2 linked regions of the Alkalilimnicola ehrlichii MLHE-1 genome follow. The protein of the gene in region 2 interacts with the protein of the main gene of each other region in a pairwise test. Links are inferred from orthologs where the notes say so. Each region holds a gene or a part of one and is shown on either strand. Other genes may lie near its edges.

Evidence for each region.
Region 1: the proteins of MLG_RS12210 (region 2) and hypB interact in binary tests that used the Escherichia coli proteins (3 or more experiments, as listed by UniProt). The link is inferred for Alkalilimnicola ehrlichii MLHE-1 from one-to-one orthologs.

The regions. Positions count from the first base shown.
Region 1 is NC_008340.1:2,290,142-2,297,061, forward strand. What follows is about bases 1,113-4,112. They hold hypB (hydrogenase nickel incorporation protein HypB), read right to left. Parts: upstream 3,087-4,112; coding sequence 2,139-3,086; downstream 1,113-2,138. Other genes in these bases: hypF (carbamoyltransferase HypF), read right to left, coding at 1,113-2,137; hypA (hydrogenase maturation nickel metallochaperone HypA), read right to left, coding at 3,086-3,427; MLG_RS10265 (nickel-dependent hydrogenase large subunit), read right to left, coding at 3,427-4,112. In the rest of the region: more of hypF, read right to left, coding at 1-1,112; more of MLG_RS10265, read right to left, coding at 4,113-4,566; [NiFe]-hydrogenase assembly chaperone HybE, read right to left, coding at 4,566-5,027; MLG_RS10275 (rubredoxin), read right to left, coding at 5,039-5,263; MLG_RS10280 (hydrogenase expression/formation protein), read right to left, coding at 5,260-6,096; MLG_RS10285 (thioredoxin domain-containing protein), read right to left, coding at 6,105-6,542; MLG_RS15200 (HypC/HybG/HupF family hydrogenase formation chaperone), read right to left, coding at 6,511-6,897; MLG_RS10290 (HyaD/HybD family hydrogenase maturation endopeptidase), read right to left, coding at 6,897-6,920. UniProt on the Escherichia coli protein: Involved in the maturation of [NiFe] hydrogenases. Required for nickel insertion into the metal center of the hydrogenase. Exhibits a low intrinsic GTPase activity, which is essential for nickel insertion.
Region 2 is NC_008340.1:2,742,538-2,752,009, reverse strand. The notes cover bases 2,602-5,329. They hold MLG_RS12210 (FKBP-type peptidyl-prolyl cis-trans isomerase), read right to left. Parts: upstream 4,337-5,329; coding sequence 3,866-4,336; downstream 2,602-3,865. Other genes in these bases: MLG_RS12205 (HDOD domain-containing protein), read left to right, coding at 4,486-5,329; MLG_RS12215 (STAS domain-containing protein), read left to right, coding at 3,404-3,742; MLG_RS12220 (dodecin), read left to right, coding at 3,154-3,363; MLG_RS12225 (hydrolase), read left to right, coding at 2,602-3,095. Also shown: MLG_RS12245 (ParA family protein), read left to right, coding at 1-249; can (carbonate dehydratase), read left to right, coding at 350-982; MLG_RS12235 (Slp family lipoprotein), read left to right, coding at 1,027-1,572; MLG_RS12230 (Slp family lipoprotein), read left to right, coding at 1,584-2,084; more of MLG_RS12225, read left to right, coding at 2,559-2,601; more of MLG_RS12205, read left to right, coding at 5,330-5,718; MLG_RS12200 (DUF2189 domain-containing protein), read right to left, coding at 5,930-6,721; MLG_RS12195 (fumarate hydratase), read right to left, coding at 6,869-8,386; MLG_RS12190 (TspO/MBR family protein), read left to right, coding at 9,169-9,472. UniProt on the Escherichia coli protein: Folding helper with both chaperone and peptidyl-prolyl cis-trans isomerase (PPIase) activities. Chaperone activity prevents aggregation of unfolded or partially folded proteins and promotes their correct folding.

The sequences.
Region 1 (6,920 bases), 460 kb from region 2 along the record:
CTGCCGCCCGACACAACCAGTCAGCCAGGCCGGCAGCCAGCGTGGCGTGGAACAGAGCAGCTCCGAACCCGCGTTCCGAGCTCCGGGTCAGCTCCGCAAGCAAGGGACGAAAGTCGAGCCCCTCCTGATCCAACGTCCAGCCCCCCTCCCATGCCGGAACCGCCCCATGCTCGGCAGCAAGACCTTCGAGCAGCATGGCGGCCTGTCCCTCGAACCGGCTGACCGCCTTCACCTTGAGTAGGCCCGCCGCGGCATCGAACAAGCGTCCAAGGCTACTGGTCCGCGGGCAGCGGGTGCCCGTAGCCAGCATTCCGGCCAGCCCTTGTGCACGGGGATGTTCCGGGAACCATGCGGGAATCCGCTCGCCCCAACCGAGCTCGTGCAGCGCGGCCGCAGCCATGCGCCAGGGTTCCCGGGCAGCCCGGTCCCCCCCCGGCAAAGGCAGAGGGCGCAGGAAACCAAGGCGGCGAAAGCCGCCCCTACCATCAAGGGCGAGCAGTTCGCCCCCCCAGGGCTCGCCGTTATCCCCAAACCCCACGCCATCCAGTGCTGCACCCAACATCGGGCCTTCCAGGCCATGCTCGGCCTGCACTGCGGCCAGATGCGCATGATGGTGCTGCACCCTGACCAAGGGGATCGCCCACTCCGCCGCTAAGCGGGCAGCCAGGGCACTGCTGTAAAAATCAGGATGACGGTCACAGGCGACGCAGTCGGGCCTGACCGCCAACACCCTCTGCAGATGGGCTACGGTGTCGTCCAAGGCTCGACAGGTAGCGGCGTTGTCCAGATCCCCAACGTGCTGGGATATGTACGCCTGGTCACCGCGTGTCAGGCAAACGGTGTTCTTCAGATGGCCGCCGGTAGCGAGGACCGGCGGCCCGCCACGGGGCAATCGGATCGGCGATGGGGTGACCCCCCGGCCACGGCGAAGGTACACGGCCCGTCCCTCTGCCTGACGAACCACGCTGTCGTCGCAACGCACCAGAATGTCCCGGTCATGCACCAGCAGCGCATCCGCCAGGCCAGAAAGACGGCGCACAGCGTCCTGGTTATCCGTGACCAGAGGCTCTCCGCCAGGGTTGGCGGAGGTACAGACCCACACCGGCTGCCCGGTGCCGGACAACCAAGCCAATCCCATCGGGCGTCCGGCGGCTTCGTGAAACAGCAGGTAATGCAAAGGCGTATACGGCAACATCACGCCCAGCCAAGGCATCCCTGGCGCCACGCCAGGCAGTTGCCGATCCACGGTGGGACGCTTCCCAGCCAGCAGGATTGGACGGTCGACGCCCGCCAGCAGGTGGCGCTCGCCTGGGGCCAGTCGTACCAGCCTCTCGGCTGCCTCAATGCCGGGGACCATGACGGCGAAGGGCTTCTCGGACCGCCGTTTGCGGGTCCGCAGACGCGCAACAGCTTCCGGGTTTCCGGCATCGCACAGGAGATGGAAGCCGCCCAACCCTTTGATCGCGAGGATCTGTCCGCTGGTCAACCGGTCGACCGTGGCCGCAAGTACGTCCCCCACGGGCAGCGGATGTCCGTCACCGTCAAGTAGTTGCAGACTGGGGCCGCACTCCGGGCAGGCATTCGGCTGGGCATGGTACCGGCGATCGCCGGCGTCCTCATACTCCGCCAGACACCGGGGGCATTGGGGGAATTTGGCCATGCTGGTCCGGACCCGGTCGTAGGGCAGTCCGGAGGTGAGTGTGTACCGTGGGCCGCAGTGGGTGCAGTTGATAAAAGGGTAACGGTAGCGCCGGTCTGCCGGATCGAACAGCTCTTCGAGACAGGCATCACAAACCGCCGCATCCGGCGTGATTTCGGTTGCCACCGCACCGCCGCTGCTGGGCCGGATACGAAACCCACGCTCCCGGGGCTGCAAAGGGCAGGGGTTCTCTACCACCGCCTCGATGCGGGCCAGGGGCGGTGCCTGCTCTCGCAGAGCCACCATAAACCGGGCAAGCTGCGACCCGCCTCCCTGGACCTCCAGGCTGACGCCGCCCGCATCGTTGCGGACCCAACCACTAACGTTGCAGCTGTCAGCAAGGCACTTGACGAAAGGCCGGAAGCCCACACCCTGGACCCGGCCGCATACGCGGACTGCCAGACGCTTGGGCACCGAATGCCGGCTGACCGCATTCATCTCACCGACCCGCACCCGCAGCCCGAAGACGGCGCAACTCCGCTTCCATCGCCGCCACCCGATTACGCAGCGTCGCCACCGTTTCCTCGCGAGCTGCGCTGGCGCGAGCCACACCACGCTCAACCCAACCAACCCACTCCGCAAGCCCTTCACCGCTTTGGGCCGAGACTTGCATGATCTGGATGTCGGGGTTCACCTGTCGCGCATAGCTCAGACAGCGCTCAACGTTAAAGTCAACGTGGGGTAGCAGGTCAATCTTGTTCAGCAGCAGCAGATCCGCCGCATCGAACATATCAGGATACTTAAGCGGTTTATCCTCCCCCTCAGTTACGGAGAGGACCGCAACCTTATGGTTCTCTCCGAGATCGAACGCGGCAGGACAGACCAGGTTACCGACATTCTCGATCATCAGGACGCCATCCTGCAGCTCCGGGATACGCTCCAGCGCATGCCCCACCATGTGACCGTCCAAATGGCAGCCCTTGCCGGTGTTCACCTGGACTGCAGTCACACCGGTGGCCCGGATCCGCGCCGCATCATGATCCGTCTGCTGATCGCCCTCGATCACCGCCACCGGCAACCGCTCCCGCAACGCACGGATCGTGGCCGTGAGCAGCGTGGTCTTGCCTGAGCCGGGACTAGACACCAGATTCAGTACGAAAAGGCCCCGGTCCCGGAATTGCTGACGATTGGCCTCTGCATAGCGATTGTTCTTGGCGAGGATGTCCTGCTCGATGCGCACCATGCGGCTTGGGCTCATCCCGGGTGCGTGCGCATGGTGCGCTTGAGCACCGTCAGCGCCATCGCTCGGGGCATCCACCGCAAGCCCGGCAGCCGCGGCAGCAACAGGATGTCCCCGCGGCTCATCGGCTGGGTCGTGACCATGGTGGTGGGTCACTTCACCGTCCACGCGGGTCTCATCAGCCCCGCAACCGCATACCGTACACATCAGTCCACCTCCAGATCCTTGATCCGTAGTTCATCGCCACCAATCACCTGCAACTGATAGCTGCCACAATCAGGGCAGGCATCAAACCGGCGCCTGACGGCGACCCTTTCCCCGCATCCGAGACAGAATGCCTGCCCTGGTCGTTGAACAATCTCAAGTCGCGCCCCGTCCGCAAGCGTATCGCGGCAAACGACGTCAAAACCGAAATACATTGCGTCGAGCTCCACCCCGGCCAGTTCCCCCACCTCCAGGCGAACCGTCCGCACCCGACTGAACATCTGACGACGCGCCTCTTCCTCCAGGATTTGCAGAATCCCCTCACAAAGCGACATCTCATGCATCAGTGGACCTCCACCCGGCTGCCGACACAGGGGTTCAGAGCCAGCACTGCCAGTTCCGCAAGCCGCCGGACCCCCTCCGCCGGGCCTCCGCCTGGTCGCTCACGAAGCCCGCTCACCAAGACACCCCGGGGATGAAAGTTCCATTCGGTGGGGGCGACAACGGCATAATCCGCGACCTGGCCCCTGTGCAACCGCACCCAATGCAGCAGAAGACCGCGGGCCGTATCCACGATGCCACAGCCGGTGCCCGTGACCTGACCCACCTCCTCGGAAACAGGTTCAACGCCTATTGCCCGTAGGGCATTGCGCAGGCGGCCGGGCAGAACCAATAGTTCCAGCACCGCGGCCAAGAGGCGGGGCAGGATTCCCGGGCCATGGCGGGCGAGCACCCCCTGGAGTGCCGGGTTCGCCCGCTGGCGGGCGAAGGGTCCAGTCTCCCGTAGCCCAGCCTGGGCCGTGCCGGATTCGCCTGCCTCGTCTCGCGGGTCGAGGGGCCATACCGCAAGGTCGCGTGAACCTTGCAAGCAGTCGCCCACGGCGCGTAAACCAGCCGGCTCCAACGACGGCAAACTAGCCACACCAAAGCCCTGCGGCACCTCATCACGCACCCAGCGCAGCGCCGCCGCCACTTCGCTATCGCAGCAATCCAGCCAGCTATCGACGTCGGCGCTGTCGGCCAGTACCGAGGTCCCCACGATTTCGAACAAGGCAGACTCCAGCCGGTTTACGGCGGCGTCGCGCCCCCTTATGTCATCACCCACCGCGCACATTACCCCCCGCAAGGCCCTGTTGGCTTCGCTAAGCCCTGCCGGCGTGCCCTTCAGCAACTGTCGAGGCAGACACAGCCCCAGCCGCCAAAGGTGCTCGCGGATCCACTCCAGCAGAACACCGGGGTGCTCTTGGACACCCGCCCCCCCACCGCGCTGCACGCCCGCACCCGCCAGCGCCGCGCGCGCAGCGGTTGCCTGCGCCTCGCCGCACACACCGAACAGCAGCCGCATGCGCCCCGGCACATAGCCGGCGGCCGAACCCCGCAGTAGGTCACCCACCCAAGGTGGACGCCGTCCCTGCAGAACGACTTCGTTGATCCGACCGCGCCGCCGATGAAGCTGCAGCACCAATTCCGCGCCCGAAGACATCAGCGCCCCTCATCGTCGAAACGGCCCGTCAGCACGGCCCGGCGACTATGACCCGACGGACGACATACCGCGCGCAAGGCCGCCTCCGCTACCATCCGAAAGCTGTCCTGGTCCTCCACCCGCTCAACGGGCGACATAATGGAACAGGCCTGAAAGGTGCCGATGCCGGCCGCCCTGCAAACATGAAACAAGTAAACGCCCGCCGGCAGGGCCCAATGCTGCTCGCTCCGTTCGGGCAGTTGTTCCCAGTCCTCGCCTTCGCCGGGCATAAGGATCAGGTTGAGGAACCAAGGACTGAGCAGTGCCCCGAACGGTCGCCCCTGGTAACGATGGAATCCCACAGCCTCGACCGTCAGTGCCGGATTGGCCAGGGCTATCTCAGCCATTTGTTCAGCCTGAACACGGTGGAATGCCGCTTCCAGTAGCCGGACTTGTTGCGTCAGCCACGTGTCGCGATTCATCGCCGGATCCTTCATAAGTCGTCCGGAACCACCATGAACTGTTCCCGTGCCCCCTCACAGACGGGACAGACCCAGTCAGATGGCAGGTCGGCGAATGGCGTGCCTGCGGCAACCTGGGACTCGGGGTCGCCTTCCTCCGGATCGTAGACATACCAGCAGATCTTGCACTCCATGCGCGTCTCTGGGGCGATACGGCTGGCGTCCCCCAAGTAGGAGCCCTCGAAGGTGGGGGTCATCGCGTCACCTCCAATACTTCAGCCACTCGATCAGCGCTGTCAGCAATATCCTCGGGTGCTGCACAAACCACGTCCGGCACAGCCACGACCTCAAGGGTGTTGAGGATGAGGACGTCCACTGAATTGAAGTACTGCACCCACCAGACTCCGGCAGTCATCGTGGCGGTCACCCTGCAGTTCCCGTATCCCCGCGACAGTACCGCGGTCTCACTACGACCCAGCGCCTCGTCCAGGCATTCATGGTCTTCCGGCGTCAAGGGCAGTAGGCTGAGATTAATGACATGGCGCCCGTTGTTCGATAGAACATCAAGATGTTCCGTGAGCTCGCTCAGGACGCCGGGCGCGTTCATTACACCTTCCGGCCACTGCTCCGGTAACCGCGGCGCCGGCGAGGCTTCCGCGAAGGCGTTCAGCAAACAATCCGGCACCGGCCCGATCTCCAGGCGGTCTCTCCCAGCCGCCGCATCCGCAACCCGCCAGACACCGGCAAACACCGATTCCTGGGCGACCACACCATGCCCCGGAAGGCGTGCGCTGACCTCGCCATCCCCAAGTACCTCATCCAGTAGTCTGCGTTCCGCGTCGGAGAGCGTCGATACATCGAGATGGATGTTCCGCTCATCCGGCTGCCAGCGCCGGGCCCCGGCGATCACGCTTTCCAGGCAACGCAGGGTCCCCTCCCGGTCGCTCAGCACCTCGGGATCGGGGAGCACCGCCGGGGAGAATGTGCCCATCCCTTTTGGCATCGGCAGATAATCCAGCCCTGGCTCCTCAAAGCCGCTGCCCGCGGGGCCGGAGAGGGGGTGTTCCACATGCCCATCCTGGTTCGACATAACGCCTCCTATGAATTGCAACCGGTGGCCGATGAGGCCCCGCCACTTACAGGAATACCCACCGACGGTGGCCGACGTACCGGCCCCTCGAGCAATCGATTCAGCTCTTCGAGGAAGACCAACCAGTCCCTCATACCCTCGATACAACCCAGGTAGCCCCCATCACGCAGCACCACCAGGGCTGGCCACCGGCGCACACCGAAACGCCGCCCGACAGCCTTTTCCGAATCCTGGCTTACCACGGCGGCCTGCAGCCGCCCTCCCATAGCCGTCAGGAGTTCCGGCAACACCACCGCAAAATCCCCGCTTTCCCGCACACGCCCGGGATCTCCGGCCAGCAACAACATTGCCTCGCCGGCCTGCTCTGCCCACTCCTCCACCCCGGCCTCATTGACCCGAGGCAGGCCATGCTCCTCAGTCAGTTGATCCAGCAGGATTTGGCTCATAAATCTTGCCTCCAACACTATGTCGTTGAGCGCTTTCAGGTTGACTTCCGTCGCCGTCATCCTGCGGCCTGAGGTGTGCCGGCAGTTGCGGCTCACGTCCTTCGAGATCCTGAAACAGGCCCGCAACTGTTACACCGGCACGCGCTGCCTCAAGCGCCTCCAGTGCCGTGGCGATCTCTGCGGCGCGCTGCCCGTCGATGACCTCCCGTGCCGTGTCGATATGCACCAGCAGCCAGCTACCCACAGGCTGCGGGCCGACCAGCATCAGGTCCACCCGAGCCACACCCTGGCAACCTTCTGCGAGCGCCCAGGTACCGTGACACTCCAATACCCGCATCGGTATGCCAATGCACATCAGGCTTGCCCCCTAACGGCCAG
Region 2 (9,472 bases):
GTGCCCTTCTGGTCAATGGTGGACCGCCGGAGGGGAATGCACCGGCAACTGGTGGAGCAGCCGCCATTGAACATGAAGCGGCTGCTTGGCCCGGCCATCCCCTACAGCACCCAGGTTGAGCAGATGGGCCTGCACCAACGGCCGGTCTGCGACTTCGCCCCCACCAGCCCGGCGGCCCGTGCCTACGAGGCCCTCTGGGATGAGGTGCGCCAGCACTTGGAAGGCCTGCCCGGCCATCACCTGGCCTGAGGGGGCGGCCCAGCCGAGGGAGGTGGCCGGTGCTTCACAAGCCGGCCGGTTGCGGTATCTTGGCCGATAGTCCCGTCCCATTCACCGACCAGGAGGCCCCATGCCCGAATTGAAAGACCTATTGGCCAACAACCAGGCCTGGGCCGAGCGCAAGCAGCGGGAGGATCCGGCGTTCTTCCAGCGGCTCGCCAGGGAACAGAAGCCCGAGTACCTCTGGATTGGCTGCTCGGACAGCCGGGTGCCGGCCAGCGAGATCGTCGACATGCCGCCGGGCGAACTGTTCGTCCACCGGAACATCGCCAATGTGGTCACCCACGCCGATGTGAATTGCCTGAGTGTGCTGCAGTACGCCGTGGATGTCCTCAAGGTGCGGCACATCATCGTCTGTGGCCACTACGGCTGTGGCGGGGTGAAGGCGGCGCTGAGCAACCAGTACGTGGGCTTCGTCAACAACTGGTTGCGCCACATCGAGGACGTCTATCATCTGAATGAAGGGCAGTTTCGCGATCTGCCCGAGGAGCGGCAGGTGGATCTGCTGTGCGAATTGAACGTCCAGCAGAGCGTGCGCAATGTCTGCCGCAGCACGGTGGTACAACAGGCCTGGCAGCGGGGGCAGCCGCTGTCGGTGCATGGTTGGATCTACGGGCTGGCCAGCGGTCGCCTCAAGGACCTGGGCCTGCATTTCCACGGCCCGGAGTGTCTGCCCGTGATCGACCGCCTGGCCATGGACTGAACCGCAGTGGTGCCGGGGCGGTCCAAGGGCCACGGAGGTGCGCTATGAAGGTCCTGATTGCCCTGATGTTGGTGCTGTTGCTGGCGGGCTGCGCGCCCGGTGCCCCGGAACCTATCCGCAGCGCCCCGCCAGAGGCCCCGGACTTGGCCGAGGCGCGGGCCGACCCGGACGCCCATGCCGGGCGCACGGTGCGCTGGGGTGGGGTGATTGCCGAGGTGCGCAACCGCTCCGATCACACCGAGCTGGAGGTGGTCGCCCGCCGGTTGCAGGTCGGGGGGCGCCCGGCGGAGCGGGACGATGACAGCCCCGGCCGCTTCCTGGCCCGTGTGCCGGGCTTTCTCGACCCCGCCATCCACGCGCCTGGCCGTGCGATCACGGTGGTGGGTACCTTTGAGGGGCTGCGGGAGCAGGCCGTGGGGGATTACCGCTACACCTTCCCGTGGGTGCGGGTCGAGGTCTACCACCTGTGGCCGGAGCGCGAGCCGGTCCCCAGCTACCGCCGGGACCCCTTCTACGATCCCTGGTATGACCCCTGGTACGGCCCCTTTCCGCGCTACTACCGCCATCCCTTCTACGGACCCTATTGGTGAAGCCCGTGCGCATGACCGTTTCGCGAGCACTACTCGTGGTGTTGCTGGCCCTGGCGCTTGCCGCCTGTGCCACCGGCCCCCGCTACGACACCGCTCAGGTTGATCCTGACCTGACGCCCCAACGGCTGGCTGCCGATGCCCCCGACCACGTGGACCAGCCGGTGGTCTGGGGCGGGGTCATTGTCGCCAGTGAGAACCTGGAGGATCGCACGCGCCTGGAGGTGCTCGCCTATCCCCTGGACCGCAGCCAGCGGCCCCGCACCGGGCAACCCCCCCGGGGGCGATTCCTGGTCGAGCACCCGGGGTACCTGGAGACGGCCGACTACGCCCCCGGTCGCAGCCTGACCGTGCAGGGACAGGTGGACGAGGTGGTGGACGGCCGCATTGGTGAGGCCGCTTATCGCTACCCCCGGGTGGTGCCCGATGATCTCCACCTGTGGCCACGTGCAGTGGAGGCCGAGCGTACCGCCCCGCGTGTCAGATTCGGCGTGGGGATTATACTCACTAACTAGGTCAACTATTTTGTGACGAAAGCGCTGGGGCAAGCCCACTCCGTCACGGCGACCCGCCCCACCGTCACGGCGGCCGGCGGCCCGCCCCACCGTCACGGCAAGCGGCGACCCGCCCCACCGTCACTGCGAGCCCCGAAGGGGCGCGGCAGTCCATGCCGGCGTGTGGATCGCCACGTCGCTGCGCTCCTCGCGATGACGGGGTGGCGCCCCCACCGTCACGGCGGGAAGGGCTACCCCCCCACCGTCACTGCGAGGAGGCGAAGCCGACGCGGCAGTCTACAGCCCTGGATCGCCACGGGCCTTCGGCCCTCGCGATGACGGGGGGAAAGCCTTCGGCCCTGGCAATGACGGGGGTGCCCCGTTCCTCGTTGATTCGGGCCCGCGCAGCGGGGAGGGGGGCTCGCGATGACGGTGTACTCAGCGTTTAGTTACACTGGTTCGTCAATTTATGAGACAGAAACCTCGGGAGCCCGTATGCGTCTGAAAGCAGAGGAATCGTCGTTACTGGTGGTGGATATCCAACAGCAGCTGGTGCCCGAGATCCACGACCACGAACGGGTGGTGGACTGTACGGCCTGGCTGATGGACGTGGCGGCGGTCCTCAAGATCCCGGTCCATGCCACCGAGCAGTACCCCGAGGGCCTGGGCCCCACCATTCCGCTGTTGCGGGGGCGGTTGGAGGCGGAGCACATCCACGAGAAGGTCTGCTTCGGCTGGGCGGACGAGCCCGAGGCGCTCAGCCAGCTGAACGAGCCCCAGGTGGTGCTGGTGGGCACTGAGGCCCACGTCTGCGTGCTGCAGACGGCGCTGGGCCTGCGCGAGGCCGGGCGCGAGGTGTTCGTGGTGGCCGAGGCGGTGGGCTCGCGCCGGCCGCACGATCGCGACACCGCGCTGGCGCGCATGCGCCAGGCCGGCTGCTGGGTGGTCACCCGCGAGATGGTGGCCTTTGAGTGGCTGCGCCGGGCCGGGACCGACGTCTTCCGGGAGGTGCTGCAGCGCTACATCCGCTGACCAGCGCCCGGACACCGATGCAACAAGCGGGCGGGGCCTCCGCCCAAGGAGCCTGACCATGAGCGATCACGTCTACAAGATCGTGGAACTGACTGGATCCTCCAGCAAGAGCATGGAGGATGCCGTCAACCAGGCCGTTGAACGGGCGGCCCGCACCCTCCACCACATGCGCTGGTTCGAGGTCACCGAGACCCGGGGCCATATCGAGGACGGTCGCGTGGCCCACTGGCAGGTCACCCTGAAGATCGGTTTTACCCTGGAGCCGTGAGCGAGGCCCTGGCCCGCCCTGTCGGAGGAGCCCTTTAACCATGTCGGTGAACGCCTACACCGCCCGCAACGGCAAGGAACTGGTGCTCGAGATCCAGGGCCGGTTCGACTTCGGGCTGCACAAGCCCTTCCGTCGGGCCTACCGGGGCCGCGCCGGCCTGGAGACCTACCGGGTGGATCTGCGTCAGGCGGAATCCATGGACAGCTCCGCGCTCGGCATGCTGCTGCTGCTCCGCGAGCATGCCTCCGGTCAGGGCGCTCGCGTGGTATTGCGCCACTGTCAGGAGGAGGTGGATGAAATCCTGCGCACGGCCAATTTCCAGAAGCTCTTCGAGATCGAGCGCAGCCCTGCGCCGCCGCGGCCGGTGAAGGCTGAATAGGCGCGGGCGAGCCTTAGCACGGGGGGGCGGAGGACAAAGGCGGGTTGCCCCGGAACGGGCCCGAAAAAAAGGCGCGGCGTTGGTCGCGCCGCGCCCCTAATTGATCGGCGGTGCCCGGGCCGCTTACTGCTGCTGGTCGGGCTGGCCGTTCTCGACCTCCTCACTGGAGGCGTCACGGACGTCGATCACCTTGACGTCGAAGTTGAGGGTGACGCCGGCCAGCGGATGGTTGGCATCCACCTTGACCGTCTCGTCGCCTACTTCGCGCACGGTGATTACCTGCGTGCCGTTGGGGGTCTGGGCCTGGAACTGCATGCCGGGCTCGACCTTCTCCACCGAGTCAAACATCTGCTTGGGGACATCCTGGATCAGGTTGTCGTCGCGCTCGCCGTAGGCATCGCCCGGCTCGATGGTCACTTCCACCGAATCACCGCTGTTCTGCCCCTCGAGCGCCTGTTCCAGGCCCGGGATGATATTGCCCGCGCCGTGAAGGTAAGCCAGCGGCCCGCGCCCCTCGGAGGAGTCCAGCAACGTGCCTTCGGTGTCTTTAAGGGTGTAGTCGATGGACACGACCCGGTCTTTGGCAACCTGCATGGTGTTACACCTGATTTCTCGAGAATGAACCGAGCAGTATACGCGCCCGGCCGGGGCAGTTAAACCGCGACGGCGGTTGACGGAAAAGCGCCGCCAGGTGTGGCAATATGACGCCTTAAACACGTACCCGCGGTGAAGTAACCCTCACTATGATCGCGATACCGGATGAAGCCCGCCTCGCCAAGCTGACGCCGCTCAATGAACTGAGCGGTGAGCGTCTGAGCCGCCTCAGGGAGAAAGGGGAACTGGCCCGCGTCCATCGCGGCGAGACCCTGCAGGCCCCCAACGAGGACAGGAACCTGGTCTACCTGCTGGAAGGCCAGCTCACGCTTGTCTCTAGAGGGGGAGGGGCCGAGCGCATCAAAGGGGACGACGATGGCGCCTGCCAGCCGTTGTTCGACGGGCGGCCTCGCCAGACCGTGGCCCGTGCCGATCGGGACTGCATCATCCTGCGCCTGCCGCGGCCGCTGTTCGATGTGCTGGCCGACGAGGAGCGCAACGCCGGCTACGACGTCCGCGAGGTCCAGGTGGACGAGAGCGGCATGCGGCTCTTTCAGCGCATCCTGCACCACCTGCACGACGGCTCCCTGGAACTGCCGGTGATGCCGGAGATCACCATGCGTCTGAAGGCGTTGCCCGAGGAAGAGGCGGACCTGGAGGCGCTGAGCGACATCGTGCGGCTGGATCCTTCCGTGGCGGCGCGGGTCATCCAGGCCTCCAACAGCCCCGTCTACCGGCGCAGTGCCGGGTCGGTCAGCAGTCTGCGTGAGGCGGTGGCCATGCTCGGGTTCATCACCGTGAAAAAACTCGCTCTGGCGATGACCCTGTCCGCACCCTTCGAGCGCCAGAGCCCCTCCGCCCGCCGGCTGCTCAAGCGGACCTGGCGCCACAGCGTCTGCGCCTCGGTGACCGCCGCCGTGATCGCCCAGCGCTCGGCGGCCGGTCTCGACCGCGACCGCTGCCTGCTCGCCGGCCTGACCCATTCCATCGGCATCGTGCCCATCGTGATGTTCGCCGAGCGGGCCGGCATCCACGACAGCCAGGGGTTGGCCGAGGTCATCGAAGGCCTGAGCGGCATGGTGGGGCGCGAGGTGTTGGAGGCCTGGGAGTTTGACGAGGCGTTGGCCGAGGTGCCCGAACAGATGGCCGATCCCATGCGGGCACACGACGGCCCGGCCGACCTGGCCGACGCGGTCATCGTCGCGCGGCTCTTCTGCGATGCCAACGCCGGGGACGAAGCGGCCATGAAGACCCTGCACGCCACCCCGGCACTCACCCGGCTGCAATTGCCGGGCGACGGCCCGGAGGCTGACCTGGAGGTGCTCCACGCCGCCCGCATGGAGCTGGAAGCCCTGGAAAAGGCCCTGATGGGCGAAGCCTGAGCCGGCAGTCCGCCCCCACCGTCACTGCGAGGAGCGAAGCGACGCGGCAGTCCACCGCCCTGGATCGCCACGGGCCTCCGGCCCTCGCGATGACGGTGGAATGCCCCCACCACGTCACTGCGAGCCCCCGCAGGGGGCGCGGCAGTCCATGCCGGTGTGTGGATCGCCGCGGCGCTCCAAACCTCGCGGTGACGGTTGACCTGGTGCCGCCCTACGCCTCCTGCTCCAGCAACGGCCACTCCGAGGCGTCGATGGTCTCGCGGTAGGCGTGCCAGGTGGCGTGCCCCAGCAGCGGCATCAGCACCACAAAGGCCAGCCAGGCGGTGACGATGGCCACCGCCACGCAGGCGGCGATCATCAGCGCCCAGACCAGCATGGTCCGCTTGTTCCGCAGCACCGCGTTGACGCTGGTCACCACCGCGGTGATGGCGTCGGTTCGGCGCTCCACCAGCATCGGCAGCGAAAAGGCGCTGGCCGCGAAGACCACCAGACTGAACAGCGCCCCCACCACGCTGCCGATGCCCAGAAAGAGCACTAGATCGGCGAGGGCCGGGTCGGCGGTGTCAGGGAAGAAGATGTACAGGGTATTCGCCGCCCGCGCCCAGACCAGCAGCACTATCACCAGGATCACGGCGAAGAACATCGCACCCCGCAGCGACTGCACGGCACTGCGCAGGCTGCGCCGCAGGGACGGGGGGCGCCCCCGCTCGAGCTGCAGGCTGATGGCGTACACGGTGAGCGCCAACAACGGTGCCACGAACACGAACCCGGAGACCAGACCGAGGTAGAGCCCGATGTTGCCGTACACCCAGGTGGCTGCGGTGACCAGGTAGCTCAGCACCACCGTCATCACCCCGAAGAGCAGGCTCTGGCGGGGTGCCGCCCGCAGATCCGCCCAGCCGCGCTGCATCCAGCGCAAGGGGGCGTCGGCCGCGACGTCGTGGCACGGCGCCAGCATGGGCAGCTCCTCCGGCGGCCGCGGCGGTGAGGGTGTGTCGGTCATGGCCATTCCCCTGTAATCGGCGCTGAGCGTCAATGACACCTATAGCAGTGCCGGAAAGCTTGATCCAGGGCAAATGTCCATCATCGGCTCCGAGCGGGGCCGCAGGGGGAAGGCGGATGCCGCCCGGTCGTGCCGGGCGGCACGCACTCAGGCCTCGGTGACGGGGATGCCCTTGATCCGGGCCTGCCACTCGCGGGGGCCGGCTTCGTGCACCGATTCGCCACGGCTGTCCACCGCCACCGTCACCGGCATGTCCTCCACCTCAAATTCGTGGATGGCCTCCATGCCCAGGTCCTCGAAGGCCACCACCCGGGCCTTGCGGATGGCCTTGGAGACCAGGTAGGCGGCACCGCCCACGGCGATCAGGTAGACCGCGCCGTGCTTACGGATGGCCGCCACCGCCTCGGGGCCGCGCTCGGCCTTGCCGATCATGCCCATCAGGCCGGTCTCGGCCAGCATCTGATCGGTGAACTTGTCCATCCGGGTGGCGGTGGTGGGGCCGGCCGGGCCCACGGGCTCGTCGCGCACCGGGTCCACCGGGCCCACGTAGTAGATGAACTTGCCCTTCAGGTCCACCGGCAGCTCTTCTCCCCGGCTCAGCATGTCGGTCATGCGCTTGTGGGCGGCATCGCGGCCGGTGAGGATGGTGCCGGAGACCAGCAGGGTGTCACCCGGCTTCCAGCTTCGCGCCTCCTCGGTGGTCACCTCGTCGAGGTTGACCCGCTTGACGTCGCCGCCGCCCTCGCGGGCCACCTGCGGCCAATCCTCCAGCTTGGGCGCCGGCAGGTCCGCCACCCCGGAGCCGTCCAGCACGAAGTGGGCGTGGCGGGTGGCCGCGCAGTTGGGGATCATCGCCACGGGCTTGTTGGCCGCGTGGGTGGGGTAGTCGCGGATCTTGATATCCAGCACCGTGGTCAGCCCGCCCAGGCCCTGGGCGCCGATGCCCAGCTCGTTGACCTTGTCGAACAGCTCCAGACGCAGTTCCTCGGCGGTGTTCCGTGGGCCGCGGGCCTTCAGCTCGTGGATGTCGATGGACTCCATGCAGGCCTCCTTGGCCATCAGCATCGCCTTGTCCGCGGTACCGCCGATGCCGATGCCCAGGATGCCCGGCGGGCACCAGCCGGCGCCCATCTTCGGCACCTGTTCCAGTACCCAGTCGACGATGGAGTCGGAGGGGTTGAGCATGGCGAACTTGGTCTTGGCCTCGGAGCCGCCCCCCTTGGCCGCCACCTGCACGTCCACGGTGTCCCCCGGTACCAGGCTCATGTGGATCACCGCCGGGGTGTTGTCGCCGGTGTTCTTCCGCTCGCCGGCCGGGTCGGCCAGGATGGAGGCGCGCAGCTTGTTGTCGGGCAGGTTGTAGGCCCGGCGCACGCCCTCGTTGACCATGTCCTCCACACTCATCTCGGCGTCCCACTGGACGTTCATGCCGATCTTGAGGATCACCGTGACGATGCCGGTATCCTGGCAGATGGGCCGGCGGCCCTCGGCGCACATGCGCGAGTTGATCAGGATCTGCGCCAGGGCATCCTTGGCGGCCGGCGATTCCTCCCGCTCCCAGGCCTCGTGGGCGGCGTCGATGAAGTCCTTGGGGTGGTAGTAGGAGATATACTGCAGCGCATCGGCGATGCTCTGGATGAAGTCATCCTGGCGGATGGTAGCCATGGGCGTCCTCCGGGGCGTGTCTTTATAGTCGTCTGTGCGTCGGGTGTTCGCGCGGCAGGTTATACCACAGCCGGCGGGTTTTGTCCGTGGCAACATGGTGTTGGCGGGCCTTGGGCTGTCATCGCGCGGCTCTTGAAGAACTGGACTGTGCAGCCAAGGGGCGGGCCACCCCCGCCGTCACTGCGAGCGCGGTCCCATCCCCACCGTCACTGCGAGCGCGGTCCCATCCCCACCGTCACTGCGAGCCCCGAAGGGGCGTGGCAGTCCATGCCGGCGTCTGGATCGCCGCGTCGCTGCGCTCCTCGCGATGACGGGGTGGTAGTGGCCCCCACCGTTACTGCGAGGAGCGAAGCGACGTGGCAGTCTACCGCCCTGGATCGCCACGGGCCTTCGGCCCTCGCGACGACGGGGGAAAGCCTTCGGCCCTCTTGAAGAACTTGACTGAGCCGGAAGCGGCAGGTCGCCCCCACCGTCACTGCGAGGAGGCGAAGCCGACGTGGCAGTCTACCGCCCTGGATCGCCACGGGCCTTCGGCCCTCGCGACGACGGGGGAAAGCCTTCGGCCCTCTTGAAGAACTTGACTGAGCCGGAAGCGGCAGGTCGCCCCCACCGTCACTGCGAGGAGGCGAAGCCGACGTGGCAGTCTACCGCCCTGGGTCACCACGGGGCCTGCGGCCCTCGCAATGACGGTGGGGGACGGGTCGGCTTTCGCAGCGACGCGGCGATCCACGCCCCGGTCTGGTATTTTCGAGGCAATCCTGAAGCAACGGACTATGACCCCAATGCAGACCAATCCCCGGCACCACTTCCCGATGCTGCTGGCCTTCCTGTTCCTGGTGCTGGTGGTCTCCTCCCTGGGTGGGGCGGTGACCGCCACCGGCCTGGACGATTGGTATCGCGACCTGGCCAAGCCACCGTTCAACCCCCCGGACTGGCTCTTCGGTCCGGTCTGGACGGCGCTCTACCTGGCCATTGCCATCGCCGGCTGGCGTCTGTGGCGGGTGCTGGGCTGGGTGCAGGGGCGGGGCGTGCTGGCGCTCTGGGGGCTGCAGCTGGTGATGAACCTGTGCTGGTCGGTGATCTTCT